2 regions of the Sinobaca sp. H24 genome follow, and region 2 is predicted to be linked to the other one. Evidence: riboswitches for the same ligand, from Rfam matches in the RefSeq annotation. Region 2 holds a riboswitch; the other holds the start of a gene.
What was found. A riboswitch is a leader RNA that binds a small molecule or an ion and turns the genes downstream of it on or off. The one in region 2 is predicted to bind thiamine pyrophosphate.
Positions count from the first base shown of each region.

Region 1 (7,913 bases), on a different contig from region 2:
CAGACGTCTTTTCGCTTCACGTAAAACGCCAGACTATTTCTGATAAAGAAATTGTCGAGCTGATGGACCAGGGCATTATAGTACGTGTGTTTACCGTTAACGATGAAAAAGCCCTGCAGCGCCTTGTGAACCTGCAGGTAGACGGCATTATGACCGATCACGGCATTCTGCCAATTACACTCTCCCACTAGACCAATATTGATAAAACAGGTGGTGCCTCTATGACTCGCAGCAAAGCTTATCTTCTTACTCTTATAGGGGCCTCTCTTTGGGGAACGATTGGCCTATTCGTTGAATATTTGTACCAGGCAGGCTTTACTCCATGGGAAACGGTAGCCATTCGGGCCGTGTTCTCTGCTGTATTTATTGTATGTATTCTCGCTGTTAAATTTCCACACTACTTGAAAATAAAAGCCAGGGACTTTCCCTTTTTTATGGGAACCGGCATTGTAAGTATTGTATTTTTTAACTACTGCTACTTTTTAGTCATCCAGGAGGCTTCTTTATCTTTAGCCGTCGTTCTTCTCTACACCGGTCCTCTTTTTGTGACGATTTTATCGAGGTTGTTATTTAAAGAGTGGCTCACGCCTAGAAAGCTGCTGGCTCTTGGCTTTACAATTACCGGCTGCGCCTTTGCCGTTGGTCTTCTGCCGGGCTTTCAGACGTCTGTGACCACTCTTGCCATTGCGGCCGGTATCGCTTCCGGCTTTTTCTACGCCCTTTATAGCATTTTCGGTAAATATGTAAGCCGGACGTATCATTCTATTACCATCACAGCGTATTCGTTTATCTGCGCCAGCCTGCTGATGATACCTACCGGGGGTATTTTTGCTAAAAGCAGCCTGCTGTTCCAGCCGCAGGTGCTGCTGTTTGCGTTCGGTCTTGCGATTATCCCGACGGTACTTGCCTATATCTTGTACACGATCGGTCTGACCCATGTTGAATCAAGCCGTGCTTCTATTCTTTCCACGGTGGAGCCGGTAGTCGCCATTATTATCGGGGTTGCTGTATTTGGCGACCGGCTTGATGGATGGCAGACGCTCGGGGTGCTGCTCGTCCTGTCCTCTGTTCTGCTTGTTGCCGAAACTAAGAAATCAAAATCCGCTCTTCTGCCCGAGAGTCCATAAATAAGCCAGCTTTCCTTTGATTAGGAGAGCTGGCTTTTTCTGCGCAGTATTTCTGCTGTCTGTGCGGCTTTTTTTAATGCAATCACGTGCATCGTATCGTCTTTCATAATCACGATCAGCCTCTTTTTTTCCGCATAGGGCGAGCCGACGCGGTTTGCCTCATCATGTTCGAGTGCAGACGGCCCCTGTGATACCTCAATTCGTTTCATCTGATCAATCGGAAGCGCCAGTGTCTGCAGAGAATGCTTAAGTATCCTCCCTATTTTGGCACGTGTGCGCACAAAGTACACATACACTGCCGCAATAACGAGCAGCAGAAGAATGCCAGCAGCCATTTTCATGTTTATTCCCTCTTTTCTATTTATCCTGCCAGGGTCTATTCTAACAAAATATCGAATCCGCTTTGCAATTCTTTTATTCTCCCTATAAAATAAGAACAAATGTTCGTAAAATGGTTTGTTTTTTTTGCTGTATTTACCTTTTGTTCATATAGAAGCATATCTCACACCCTGATTGTTGCACGGAAGAATAGAAAGGAGGGAACATCGTGGCTTATTATTTATCACATCTTCTGGGAAAATGCCCTCAGCTTGATCACTATATTCATACCCACAAACAAGCGCTCTCTTCTCCTCTTCTCCGGCAGTTTCTTGCCGATCCTGTTCACTGTAATTTGTTTATAGAGGCAGTATGCTGTAAGAAAGAAGGAGATCAATCAGCGCTCGATAAAGCATTCCGGCAGTATCGGGAGGAAAAGAAATTAACAGCGTATATTTTAAAGTCTCTTCATTGGCACGCAGTACAGTTTGATAAAAAACACCGGAAAATAGAAACCCTTCAGCCGCTTATTGTGGACAGCGATACGTGGGAAGAGCCGGTATGGGAAGCGCCGCTGTCCTCGCATGTTCTTGCCGAAGAGCTGGAAAGCAGAACGCTGTATACCGCCTATCAGGCATTAACTTCACATCAACAGTGGATTTTGCAAAAAAGCTATGCAGAACAAATGAGGGATTATTGCAAAACAAATGAGGGACCTGAGGGATATGACGCCTCAGGCTATTTACCGGTCCAGACATCAGGGCCTTTCCAGACTTTACGCTTATATTACAGCGACCATCTATTAAAAGGAGCGAGATATAATGACAGCCTCTCTATATGTCTTAGCAGAAAAAGCGAAACAGCAGGACCGGGAAGCCATGTATGACTTTCTGCAGAAATTTGAGCCCTTTATTCAGAAATCGCTGTCGCAGACAAAACCGCAGAACCGGGAAGATCTGCGCCAGGATCTTCGATTAAAGTGTATGGAATGCGTCCACCGCTTCGAACCGGGCCGGACGCCGGGGATTTTTCGAATTTGTCAACACACTCGAACACAATCAAAAATAACAGCAGAATCGGGTTTTTTAATCGCTATTTCCTTTTTTACACGGAATAGGACCTATTATATGTCTTACATGTCAATCTGATGACAGGGTCTTTAAGACTATATAACGCTTTGCAAATCCCCTTCTCTTTCGGTGCTTGTCCGGCTTATACTAATAAATGACAACAAACCTGACATTTTAAACAGCAGCAGACAGGTATCGATTAAAGGGGGATTATGGTGAAAAATCGTTTTTCATGGATGAAGTGGGGAATTCCGATAGTTATTGTTCTTACGCTGGGATGGGCTACGTATTATTTTGTTACTCCTACCTTCAGCCATCAGTATCAGCAGTTGACCGAACGTGTAGAAGTTGGCGTTAAATACACTAATCCCGAGGACTCTATTGTTTATATCCACCCCTACGTCGAAAATCCTAACAACGAGGAAATCACCTGTTATCACGATGATCAATTTGTAGAGATACGCGTGCTTGATGAAGACGGTAACCACCTTGATGAAGCGGTCTCTATGGAAGAAAAGCGAGGCGGATCTTCAACAGGCGAAGAAGTATTAAAGCCAGGCCAAAAAACCATGAACTCCACTTATTATAAAGTAGAACTTCCCGATAATGCTGATTCGATTCAGCTTGTCTATAATGGTTCCGTGAAGGATCAGCATGGTATCGACCAGGTAGAGGAAACGATAAATGTAAACCTGGACTACTTGATTATGTAGAATAGATGATAAACCAAAAACGGCTTCGTGCTCATAGAGAGCACAAAGCCGTTTTTTATTCTGACATATTTACAAATATATCATCAACGTTAGGCGTCTCGGAAATGTACTCCATTTCTTCGAGCCAGCTGATCGTTTCCTCCCAGGATTCCCGATCCTGGCTGCCAAAGGCTTCGTCTTCTGTTTCCATTTTATCCATCAATATATTCAGGCTTTCTTCTTCTACTTCCCGTTCCAGCGGAAAATTTTCCTGATCCTCATTCTCAAATAAAATGTCCAGGCTTTCTTCCGGATGATCTTTCATGTATGTGTAGCCTTTTTCTGCCGCCGTCCAGAAGGCATTAATTTTCTCTTCTTCCACTGCCAGCGTCTCTTCATTTGTGACGAGAACAAGCTCGTAAAACGGAGGAACGCCGTAATCGACCGGATTAAAATATTCTACAGACGTACCGGCATGTTCCAGCACAGGTACTTCATGATTAATGTATGCCCCGCTTACCGCATCGGCCCGGTCACTTACGAGAGAAGACTGCAGCTCAAAGCCGATGTCTACCAGATCTACTTCTTCGAATTGGCCGCCGTCGTCCTCCACCATCGTTTCTACAATCGGCTCATTAACCGGAATACCCGGATATCCGACGGTCCGGCCTTCTAAATCTCTCGGCCGTTCTATGTCAGAGTCCGCTTTGTACACAATGTGGTTAAGAGGAGACCGTACAATGGCCGCAACGCTTACTACAGGAATACCTTCAGTACGCGCCGTAATGACGTCCGGCTGATAGCTGATACCAAGATCCACTTCCCCTGCAGCGGCCAGATTCAAAGGATCCGTCGGATTCGTTGGAAACATAATATTCACGTCGAGCCCCTCTTCCTCGAAGTATCCTTTTTCCTGGGCCGTGTACAAATAGCTGTGCACCGCGTTGGGGTACCAGTCCAGCATAATATCAACTTCCTGCAGCTCTTCGTTTTCTGCCTGCTGTTCGCTTTCGCTTCCACATCCCGCCAGTACTGCAGCCCCTGCAGCAAACAGTACGGCCTGCCTGATCCATTTATTCCGCTTATTCATTATCTATTTCCTCCTTTTTTTGTAGTTGCATATTCTACTGCTTTTACTGCCAAAAAAAGACCAATGCCTACGAGCGACAACAGAACAATCGGTGCAAATACGCCGGCTGCGTCCATCTGCGTCATCATCCTGCGGCTGAAATATCCGAGTCCCGCATCTGCTCCCAGCCATTCTCCAATAGCCGCACCTATGACACTCAGCGTAACTGCAACTTTTAATCCAGAGTAGAAAGAAGGAAGGGCCATCGGTACCTGAACTTTTCTGAAAATCTGCCAGCTTCCGGCGCCCATCGTCCGAAGCAGATCCTGCATATCCCTGCTTGCTGTCCGAAGACCGTCAAACGCCCCGACTGTGATTGGGAAAAAAGTAATCAGCACCGTAACAGCGACTTTGCTCCACATGGAATAGCCAAACCACAAAACAAAGATCGGAGCAAGTGCAATAATCGGTATGGTCTGCGACGTGATAAGTAAAGGAAACACACTCTTTTCCACCACCCGGCTCCGGCTCATCAGCACCGCAATGCCAACTCCGCAAACAATTGAGATGCCAAGTCCGGTTCCTATAACGAGAAGTGTGGCCGGCAGGTGTACAAGAAATAATATATCAGCGAGCTCCACCAGCCGTTGCAGCACCGCAGACGGTGCCGGCAGTATATAAGGCGTGTCATACCAGCGGGCTCCTGCTTCCCAGATAATAAAAAAAACAGACGCAAGCAGAGCCGCTCCGATGTAAGAAACGCCTGTCCCTTTCCAGCCATTCATCGCAGCCTCTCCTCCCTGCGCATTCTTTCAATCAGCTCCCGCTTCAGCTTTAAGAGCTCCGGGTGATCCCGTGCCCCCTCGTCTCTCGGCCTTGGAAGCGGGACAGTAATTTCCGTGAGGGGACCCTTTATCGGCGGTTCGGTAAATAATAAAATACGATCGGATAGAAATAACGCTTCTTCGATGTCATGGGTAATAAAAATAAGCGTCTGCCTTGAAGCCTGCCACTTCTCAAGCAGCCACTCCTGCATCATAAAACGGGTTATGGAATCAAGCGCACTGAATGGTTCATCCAGCATGAGGATGTCGTTTCCTCCTACTACGGCACGAAGAAAAGACACGCGCTGCTTCATTCCACCGGACAGTTCATGTGGATACTTATGTTCGAGACCCCCGAGGCCGAATGCTTCTAAATGAGCGGATACCCGTTTTCCTGCCTCTTTTTTGGAAAGACCGTTTATTTCCAGAGGAAGCATGCCATTCTCCAAAATGGTGCGCCAGGGCAGCAGCATATCCTGCTGCGGCATGTAGCCTACCCTGCCAAGCCTTATGCCGGAATCTGATCCGTGCAGATGCACAGACCCATTGACTGGATTGCTTAACCCTGCGGCAAGCCGGAAGAACGTTGACTTTCCTGAGCCGCTCGGTCCAAGCAGGCTGACAAATTCTCCTTTCTCCACTACAGCCTGCACCTGCTCGAAGATCGGTGCATCGGTATCAGCATAGGCATAGGTCACATCCCGAAATTCCAGTGCCGGTTTCTGCTTTTTATTCATTTCCGCCCCCTTTTTTACATGTGCCTTGCTTTCCCGGAACTTGTATCTGCACACAAAAAAGCCGCTCCAGTAGAGGAGCGGCGGAAAAATCGTTCTATCATTAAAAACAGCACGAGAGGCTGCTTTTTCAGGTGAACATTCCGCACTTTCCTCCGCTGGTGTTATCCAGATCAGGTTCCAGGGTTAGGATGAATATCATCCCTCTCAGCTTTGCAGCACCCCTAGTGCTTGTTATATGATTTGTCTTTGCCTCTTAAAGATAGCACATATTCGAAATGGTTCATACCGGAAGTTTTATTCCAGAAAAATCTCTGCTCCTGTAACACGTACACGCATGATATGATTAAGAAAATGTCTACATTAGGAGAGTCTATTATCGCTGATACCATACTCACTATACATCTTGCTGCTGTAGCAGTAGTTATTCTGCTCGCAGGTGCTGTTTATATATTTCACAAGACCAATATGAATCGGACCGCTGTTCTTCTTCACTACCTGCTTCGATTCTTCTATCTGCCGCTGCTGTTAACCGGCGGGCTTGTTCTCGGTCTTCGTCCCGTTTATTTAGGCGGCCTGTTTAAACTGGCCTGCGGCTTAATAAGCATCGGATTAATTGAAGTTTACTTTGTTCACTTATTCAAGAACACCGGCCACCCTCTCTTCGTCCGTTTTGTGATAGGATTTGTTATATTTACTATTATTTTAGGATTGCTGCTCCCTCAGGGCATTTATTTACTATAAGACGAATTTGACACATAAAGGAGCGTTTTCCCATGGCAAAAAACAAAAAACAATTTGCTGTTATAGGCCTAGGCCGATTTGGAGGGAGTATCTGTCGGGAACTTTATCATTTAGGCTATGAAGTTCTTGCGATTGATCAGGATGAAGAAAAAGTGGACGAATACGTCACGTATGCTACGCAGACAGCCTGCATCGACTCTACGGATGAAAAAGCATTAAAGTCCCTGGGTCTTGGCAACTTTGACCATGTGGTTGTCGCTATCGGTGACCATATTCAGGCAAGTGTGCTTACGACACTTGTATTAAAAGATATGAACGTACCGATTGTCTGGGCCAAAGCCCAGAATAAATACCATCAGAAGGTGCTAGATAAGATCGGCGCTGACCGGGTAGTACACCCGGAATTTGATATGGGAATCCGTGTTGCCCACAACATGACTTCGGAAAAAGTTATTGATTTCATCGACTTGAGCAATGATTACACAATTGTCGAAGTGTATGCTACAAAAAAACTACACCGTAAAACCTTGATTGATTCAAATGTCCGGGCCACGTATGGCGTGACGATTCTTGCGATTAAACGAAATGAAGACGTTAATGTATCTCCCCGCCCTAATGATCAAATTGAGCAGGGAGACATGCTGATTGTTTTAGGTCACAAAGATGAGATCCGCCGCTTTGAGAACGAAGGCCTTTAGATTTAAAAGATTTCCGTTTTTAATGAAGCGGGGTCTCCCAAAAGGTACCCCTGACCAGCAAAATGCTGCCAGCCAAACCAGGCGCACGCTTTCGGCAGGCCATGCCTCAGCTAAAGAGAAAACCTTTCTTTATCTTCAGCGATGGCTGGTCTGCCTGAGTCGGCACCTGGTTATTTTTATGATTTTTCATAAGAGTCAGCTTAAAAAAATAAATAGCTCAACGATGCAAAAAGAACCTCACATCCTTGTAAAGTGGATGCGAGGTTCTTCATTTATTTCCTCATAGCATGATAAAAATATTTTTTGGGACAGTCTCTTTTTAATAAGATTCTTCAAAAGTGGTTGGATTTTCTTCGAATCGAACGCTTTTGCCTGTTTCGCTGCTCTCATAGAGCGCCTCAACGATTTTTGTCACTTTCATCGCCTGCTCCGGCTTCACAATAAGCTCTGCTTCACCTGTGCAGGAATCCACAAAATTATTTGCCTGATAGTACGGCTCTATATTATCGATTTTATTAATTTGAGCCGTGCTGTTTAACAGGGTGCCATATTTAGATTGATACAGTTCAAACGGAAAGAGCTGTAAACCGCCTTCTACTCCGGAAATGCTCAGCTGTTCCGTATCTTCTTTTATATT
Region 1 covers NZ_JALBWT010000037.1:21,855-29,767, forward strand. Annotated here, with positions in the region: gene MMY81_RS27675 (glycerophosphodiester phosphodiesterase family protein) at 1-191, shown strand, start outside; gene MMY81_RS27680 (EamA family transporter) at 222-1,127, shown strand; gene MMY81_RS27685 (hypothetical protein) at 1,148-1,468, opposite strand; gene MMY81_RS27690 (hypothetical protein) at 1,675-2,331, shown strand; gene MMY81_RS35940 (helix-turn-helix domain-containing protein) at 2,324-2,593, shown strand; gene MMY81_RS27695 (hypothetical protein) at 2,731-3,228, shown strand; gene MMY81_RS27700 (ABC transporter substrate-binding protein) at 3,284-4,297, opposite strand; gene MMY81_RS27705 (ABC transporter permease) at 4,297-5,061, opposite strand; gene MMY81_RS27710 (ABC transporter ATP-binding protein) at 5,058-5,837, opposite strand; TPP riboswitch at 5,968-6,070, opposite strand; gene MMY81_RS27715 (DUF1516 family protein) at 6,189-6,578, shown strand; gene MMY81_RS27720 (potassium channel family protein) at 6,611-7,276, shown strand; gene MMY81_RS27725 (Gfo/Idh/MocA family protein) at 7,596-7,913, opposite strand, start outside.
Region 1: another riboswitch for thiamine pyrophosphate. It lies ahead of MMY81_RS27710 (ABC transporter ATP-binding protein); the one in region 2 lies ahead of MMY81_RS00780 (thiamine phosphate synthase).

Region 2 (7,913 bases):
CTTTATTGTTCTGACTTCCGCCTTAATTCAAGGATCGAGTATTTCTTATTTAGCCAAAAAATTGAAGCTTTCCGGTCCTAAAAAAGAAGTACCGTATCATTCCATCGAGCTGATATCGATCGGCAAGGCGAACGCCGAAATTATCGAGTTCCAGACGGATCAAAACACCCCAATTTTAGGAAAAACGCTTCAGGAAATTAACTTTCCGGATAGTGTGCTGATCAGTGCGATTGTCCGAAATGAAGATCTGGTCACTCCCTACGGTGAGACAGTGATCGAAGAAGAGGATTTTCTTTACATTCTTGTGTCGCGCTCCGAGAAAAAGCAGCTGAAACAGATGCTGAAAGGAAAGCCGGATCGACCAAAATAAAATATGCTAAACTAAAGAAGCGGAGCCTGAATGGGTTCCGCTTTATAGTTTTTTTAGAAAGGAGGAGCACATGGGTGTTTTAATCAGCACGCTTATTCCAATTGGACTAATTTTTCTTTCCGGTTTTCTGCTTCAAAAAAAACAGCTGCTCGATGTACGCTCTGTATCGGGTGTCGCTTTATACATACTAACGCCGGCTCTAGTGTTCCGGACCTTTTACACAACAGAACCTGATTATGATGTGTTTCTGATTGTTTTGTTTGCCGTCATCTTTCTTATTGCCATGCTTTTGTTGAATAAACTGCTGGCCTTTATATTCCGCTGGGATGCTCCGACGGAAAGCGGTATGACGCTGTCTACTGCATTTATGAATGCAGGAAATTACGGAGCTCCCCTGATATTGTTTGCTTTTGGGGAAGAGGCGTTTGCTTATGCCGTCATTTTTATGGTGATTCAATCCTTTTCATGAGTACGGTAGGAGTATATATCGCCAACCGCAGTAATATGACAGGTGCTGACGCGCTTCGCGTTGTATTCAAAATGCCTGCTTTCTTTGCTCTGCTCTTAGGAATATTGTTTCAATGGCTTCATATTACGATCCCGCCGACCTATTTTGACAGCATCAGTATGCTGGGCGAAGCCTCCATTCCCGTAGTAATGGTCGTGCTTGGCATGCAGCTTGCTAAAATTTCCCTGGCTTCCCTTGAATGGAAGCTGATCAGCATTGGGACAGCGGTAAGACTCGTTATTTCCCCGGTAATTGCCTATGGATTGACGCAGCTGCTGCAGACAAATGAGCTTTTGAGTACGGTGCTGATTGTAGCGGTAGCGATGCCGACCGCAGCAACGATTGCTATGATATCTGTAGAGTTTCATTCGAGTCCCGATCTGGTTTCAAGCATTACGCTGCTGACGACCATTTTAAGTGTACCTTCCCTTTGGATACTGTTATTAATAATTGGTACCTAGGGGTAACAAAGAAAGCGCAATCAAGATATAATATGGGATGATGCATGAAAAGAGAAGGGAGCATATGTAATGAGAAAATGGGGAATAGGTGCCGGCACATTTGGACTTCTTTTGTTAAGTGCCTGCGGCGGTTCCGATGAATCGGAAGCTGAAAATAGTCCGCCCAGCAGCGAACCAATTGAAGTAGCGATACATATCGATGAACCGGCTGTGACCGGAGAAACAGCTCTAATTGAAGCGCATGTTGAACAGGATGGAGAAGCGGTGGAAGACGCGGGCGAAGTGCTGTTTGAAATATGGAGTGAAGGCGAACAGGAAATGGGCGAGCAGATAGAAGGGGAACACAGCAGCGATGGGGAATATATGCTGGAGTATACGTTTGAAGAGAGCGGTACGCACCACGTTACAGCCCATGTGACAGCCCGCAATATGCACAGCATGCCGACAGAGGAAATAGAAGTAGAATAGAAAGAGAGAAAGGCAGTCTTTGCCTTCCTCTTATCGTAAAAAGGTGAGCCGCCTCGAATTACAGCGTATCTTTTTTGCGGATTTCCGATACCGATTTAGCACCAATGCCCCAGTTGTCGGTTTCTACTTCATCAATAACAACGATAGTCGTCTGTGGATTCTTGCCGAGAACATCCTGCAGCAGTTTAGTAGCGCCTTCAATAAGCTGTTGTTTTTGTTCCGGAGTTGCGGGCTTATGTTCTTTTGTAATTTTAATATTTACAAATGGCATGATGAATCTCTCCTTTTATTAACGTGTACTTTCAGTATAAAGGTTTTTCCTTATTTAGACAGTCTTTAGTTTATGTTGATTGACAATTCAAACAACGATAGCTTACGATGAATACTATAACCAATTCAATAGTTTTACCACTAGGGGTGCCTTTTTAAAGGGCTGAGATTGAAGTGATACTTCGGGACTCTTTGAACCTGATCTGGAGATATACCAGCGGAGGGAAGTGGCTTGTCCTGCTTTTTCCGCAGAAACCAACAGCCGCTTTCCCTCATGGGAAGGCGGCTTTTTTCATGGGAACAAACGGAAAAGAACTGCATGCTGTATCGACCGGCAGGCAGACCTTAAGAGAATGGATGGACATTTCCAAAGAGATGAAAGAATATATCGATTGTTTTCATATACGTGAACCTCTCTGGTCGCTCAGGGAGTTACGAACCGCTGTTGCATTCCTAAAGGAAGAGGGAGTGGCGGACTACCAGGTCCGTTTGAATATACCGGAAGAAAATAGACGGCATTTCAAAGAGGTTGGATATCATTTGAAAGAAGCCGTAGAGCAAAAGCCGACACAGTGTCTCACTGCAGGCTGGTCTGTTCACAGCCTGGAAGCGGCCCGCTTAAAAGAAAAGGCAGGCGCTGATTATCTATTTTTCGGGCATGTGTTTGTTACCGGCAGTAAGCCGGGATTGGAACCACACGGCCTGAAGAAGCTCGAAGCTATTTCAGAAGCGACTGCACTGCCGGTGATCGCAATCGGCGGTATTACTCCGGAACGTGTGAAATCGTGTATCCGCTCCGGTGCTTCCGGTATTGCAGTACTTTCAGGTTTATACGAAGCAGAAGATCCGAAGCAGCGGGCGTACGAATATTATATAAAACTGAAAGAGGAGGGAAAACTATGTCATCCTATCATACCGTAGTGATCGGCGGCGGTATTAACGGCTGTTCCACTGCCTTTCATTTAGCACAAAAAGGCAAGCGGGTACTTCTTTTGGAACGGAGCACGATTGGCAGTGAAGCTTCCAGTGCCGCTGCCGGTATGCTTGGAGCACAGGTGGAAATCAACAGCCAGGGTGCGTTTTTTGATTTTGCCAGAGCAAGCCGTTCTATGTACGACGAATTAGTCCCTCAACTTGAATCCTATTCAGGCATTCACGTAGATTATATAAAAAACGGTATGCTGAAAACCGCACACTCAGATGAAGAAACGAGCCATCTTCTTGATGTACTTGCCTTTCAGCAGGAGGCCGGTGAAAAAGTCAGCTGGCTGACCCATGAAGAGCTGCAGAAAAAAGAATCAAAGCTGGCAGATGAGACCGCTCAAGGCGCTCTGTATATGCCGGAAGACGGACAGGTTATGGCGCCTTATCTAACGAAAGCCTATGCCGGAAGCGCCGTCTTTTAGGTGCAGAAATAATGGAGCATACCTTGGTTTCTTCCATTAAGCAGAAGACAGGCGGCTATGAGGTGACCTCGAGCCGGGGGACAATAGAAGCAGAGCATGTAGTGATGGCAGGAGGCGCATGGACAGACCTGAATAGACGGAGATATTGGTGTGATGCCGGAGATGATACCTGTCAAAGGAGATATTTTATCTATCCGGCCCGCAGAGAAGCTTATTACGTCCACCATTCACGCTCCAGATGTATACCTTGTTCCCAAGAAAAACGGCACGGTCATTGTCGGGCAACGGAACATCCAGGTTCTATGGAGAGCAGGGTGTATGCAGGCTCTATTCATGACCTGTTGAAAAGCGCATTTACGCTGGTGCCGGATCTTGCCGGAGCAGAATTCAAACAGGCGTGGAGTGGAGTTAGACCGCAGTCTGCTGACGGTATGCCTTATCTTGGCTCTGTAGATAATCAAGGTCTCTGGATGGCAGCCGGGCATTACCGTAATGGCATTCTGCTTTCAGCCGGCACAGGGGACTGGCTCGCCCGTTCCATCTGTGGAGAACCGGTAAACGCGGAATGGGAGAAGGCCTTTTCTCCCCGCCGAAAACGAATAAAGGAAGGTGTTTCTAGTGAAGCTCACCATTAATGGAGAAGAAAAGCAGGTTCCGGATACAGTGGAGTCCGTTGAACAGCTGCTTGCATTTTAACGTTGGTCACAAAAAATCTGTTGTAGAAAAGAACGGAGATATTTTAACCAGGCCGGAGCAGAAGGAATCAGCGCTGAAGGAAAAACCGGCTGGACAATTGTTCACTTTGTAGGAGAGGATGAAAGATGTTAAACTATTGGAGATTTTCTTTTGAATCGCGTTTGTTTTAGGTACAGGCAAATATAAAACCGCTGAGGTGCAGAAGCAGGCAGTGGCAGCTTCAGAGACGGAAGTACTGACGTTTGCGTAAGACGGATGAATATTTTTTGACAGCTCTCAGCCGGATCCTTTTGAAGCTATGGATCTTAACGGATACAGGCTGCTTCCGAACACGGCCGGAGCCAAAAACAGCGAAGAAGCTGTACGAATCGCAAGAATGGCAGATGCAGCTGGTATGTGTGACATGATTAAAGTAGAAGTAATTGGCTGTGATAAAACCCTGCTGCCAGATCCTGTGGAAACGCTCAAAGCCTCTGAACAGCTTCTGAATGAAGGGTTTACCGTCTTAACGTATACATCGGATGATGTGGTGCTGGCAAGGAAGCTGCAGGAGCTTGGCATTCACGCTATTATGCCCGGAGCCTCTCCTATTGGAACAGGGCTGGGTATCGTAAACCCCTACAATCTTGCCCATATTATTGAACAGGCTGTAGTGCCGGTTATTGTTGATGCAGGGATTGGAAGCCCTAAGGATGCCTCTTATGCAATGGAGCTTGGAGCGGATGGAGTGCTGTTAAATACAGCAGTAGCCGGTGCCGATGATCCAGTGAAGATGGCAGAAGCGATGAAGCTGGCGGTTCAGGCAGGAAAACTCGGCCATGAAGCCGGCCGCACCGAGAAGAAATTTTATGCACAGGCAAGCAGCCCTTCTGAAGGAATGAGCCAGCTGTGATGAACAGCCGTTATTCCCGCCAGGAGCTGTTCGCTCCGATCGGAAAACAAGGGCCAGGCAATCGGGGATAAGCATGCCGTTATAATAGGCGCGGGAGCATTAGGAAGCAGTATGGCGGAAACACTCGTAAGAGCCGGGATCGGTTCGATTTCGATCGTGGACCGGGACTATGTGGAACACAGCAATTTAAACCGCCAGCAGCTGTACACTGAATGGGATGCAGACAGCTCAACGCCGAAAGCTGCTGCGGCAGAAGCCCGTCTTCGTGACATTAACCCGCATTCGGATGTGAATGCTGTAATAGGAGAAGTAGACCCGCTCTCTTAGAGTCGTTCCTTCCAGCATGTTATTATTGACGCGCTCGATAATTTTGAAACCCGTATGATGGTTAACGACTTTGCCTGCCTGCATAATATTCCTTTTATTTACGGCGCCTGTGTAGGAAGCTATGGTATCACGTACACCATTTTACCCGGAGACACGCCATGCCTGCACTGCCTGATGGAGGATATACCAATGGATGGTGAAACATGTGATACGGCAGGCATTATCGCTCCGGCAGTACAGATGGTCAGTGCCCACCAGGCAGCGGAGGCGTTGAAAATATTGAGCGGAAACGAAGAGGATCTGAGGCGTACCCTTTTGTCTTTTGACGTCTGGGAAAATCAACACCGCACGATAAACCTGGATAAATTAAAAAAAGAAGACTGCTCTTCCTGCGGTGTTCAAGCTTCCTACCCGTATCTGCAGTGGGAAGCTAAATCATCTCTAGAGACGCTGTGTGGACGTGATGCCGTACAGGTCAGGCCTGCCAGGAATGCGGGTGCATCTTTGCAGCACCTGAAAGAACGGCATGAAAGTATTATTCAGAAATCCAACCCTCATCTGCTTGTGCTGCAGTGGGAAGAAAAAAGGATCGTACTGTTTGCAGATGGACGGGCTATTATTCATGGGGAATCGGATAAAGGAAAAGCACGGAAAATCTATCATCAGATCGTCGGCGGTTAAAAATAAGTTTTAAAGTTAATATTTCCGGGAAAACTTCCTTCAGAAGGGAGAGATAAACAATGGAACCATTTTATAAAGAATATTTAAACGACGATGAGGCTGTAACAGCAGTCGACAGACTAAAGACACAAGGTATCAGCGAGGATATATATATATTATTACTCATGATAAAGAAAGAACAAACCGCCTTGCAGACGAAGCAGATGCTAACACAGCAGGTGCTAAAGAGCAGGGTATCGGCGAGAGCATCAAAAACGTATTCCGCAAGCAGGGAGACGAACTTCGTGCGAAATTCCAGGAGCTTGGTTATACAGAAGCAAAAGCAGAAGAATTAGAGGACAAGCTTGACGACGGTAAAGTTATTCTTGTCGTAAAAGATGCTCCAACTGATTTAAGCCTATAATCAAAAAGAACGGGGTGCCTTCTTTGAAGGCATCCTTTTTTTCTGGTAAATATAGGGGAGCAGTATGTAAAAGCATGGTATAACCCCGCATAAAACTATAAGTTACATAAATAAACAACAAATAAAATAGCGGCTTTAAAGCAAATGTTGTATAGTATACTATGGACAGCCTGTGCACTTTTTATACGTATATTTTCATAAGAAAAAGGGTATAAAAAGGTACACTATGTGATTTTTAAATAGAGAGTCAATGAAAAAGACAAAAAGAGACGATTCCGGACGGATAGGACGGAACATACGACCTGGAGGTAGAAAGACAATGAAAATTATTATTGCAGGCGGCGACGGATTCTGCGGATGGCCGACAGCCCTTTATCTTTCCAAACAAGGACATGATGTATCCATTGTAGATAATCTTATTAGAAGAAAATGGGACGAAGAGCTTCATTCCAATTCCATCACTCCTCTTGCCACGCTGGAAGAAAGAGTAGCGAAATGGAAAGAACTTACAGGAAAAGAAATTCGTACATACGAAGGAGACTTGAATCATTATGATTTTCTTCGTGAAGTGTTAAAGCAGGAGCAGCCGGACGCTTTTGTTCATTTTGCGGAGCAGCGTTCCGCACCTTATTCCATGATTGACCGTGAGCATGCTGTGTTTACTCAGACAAATAACGTTGTAGGTACGCTTAACGTTCTTTACGGTATTAAGGAAATCGTACCGGAGTGTCATTTGATTAAGCTTGGAACAATGGGAGAGTACGGCACTCCAAATATTGAAATCGAAGAAGGCTATATTGAAATTGAGCATAAAGGCAGAAAAGATGTACTTCCTTTCCCAAAACAGCCTAATTCTTTTTACCATTTATCAAAAGTTCACGACAGCCACAATATCATGTTTGCCTGCAAAACATGGGGCATCCGTGCGACGGATTTAAACCAGGGCATTGTGTATGGACTCGATACAGAAGAAACGGCTATGGATCCTGCGCTTGTGAATCGTCTCGACTATGACGGCGTATTTGGAACGGCTTTGAATCGCTTTATTATCCAATCTGCTATCGGCCATGATTTGACGGTATATGGCAAAGGACAGCAGATCAGAGGCTTCCTGAATATCCGTGATACCGTCCGTTGTATTGAAATTGCTGCAGAAAATCCGGCAGACAATGGAGAGTTCCGCGTATTTAACCAGTTTACAGAAGAATTTTCTATTACTGAATTGGCGGAGATGGTGCAGCGCGTAGCAAAAGAAGAGGGGATTGAAGTAGAAGTAGGCAAATATGACAATCCAAGGATCGAAGCAGAAGAGCATTTTTACCGTGCGGTAAATACAAATCTTCTTGATCTCGGTCTTGAGCCTTTCATGCTGACAGATGACGTGATACGGGAAATCCTCAACGCTGCGCTGACGCATAAAGACCGTGTAGT
Region 2 covers NZ_JALBWT010000001.1:130,524-138,436, reverse strand. Annotated here, with positions in the region: gene MMY81_RS34795 (TrkA C-terminal domain-containing protein) at 1-370, shown strand, start outside; gene MMY81_RS00800 (AEC family transporter) at 441-839, shown strand; gene MMY81_RS00795 (AEC family transporter) at 836-1,339, shown strand; gene MMY81_RS00790 (FixH family protein) at 1,409-1,807, shown strand; gene MMY81_RS00785 (tautomerase family protein) at 1,866-2,078, opposite strand; TPP riboswitch at 2,211-2,320, shown strand; gene MMY81_RS00780 (thiamine phosphate synthase) at 2,372-2,998, shown strand; partial or broken gene thiO (glycine oxidase ThiO) at 2,977-4,118, shown strand; partial or broken gene MMY81_RS00765 (thiazole synthase) at 4,376-5,071, shown strand; partial or broken gene MMY81_RS00760 (ThiF family adenylyltransferase) at 5,071-6,079, shown strand; gene MMY81_RS00755 (YflT domain-containing protein) at 6,228-6,482, shown strand; gene MMY81_RS00750 (NAD-dependent epimerase/dehydratase family protein) at 6,802-7,913, shown strand, end outside.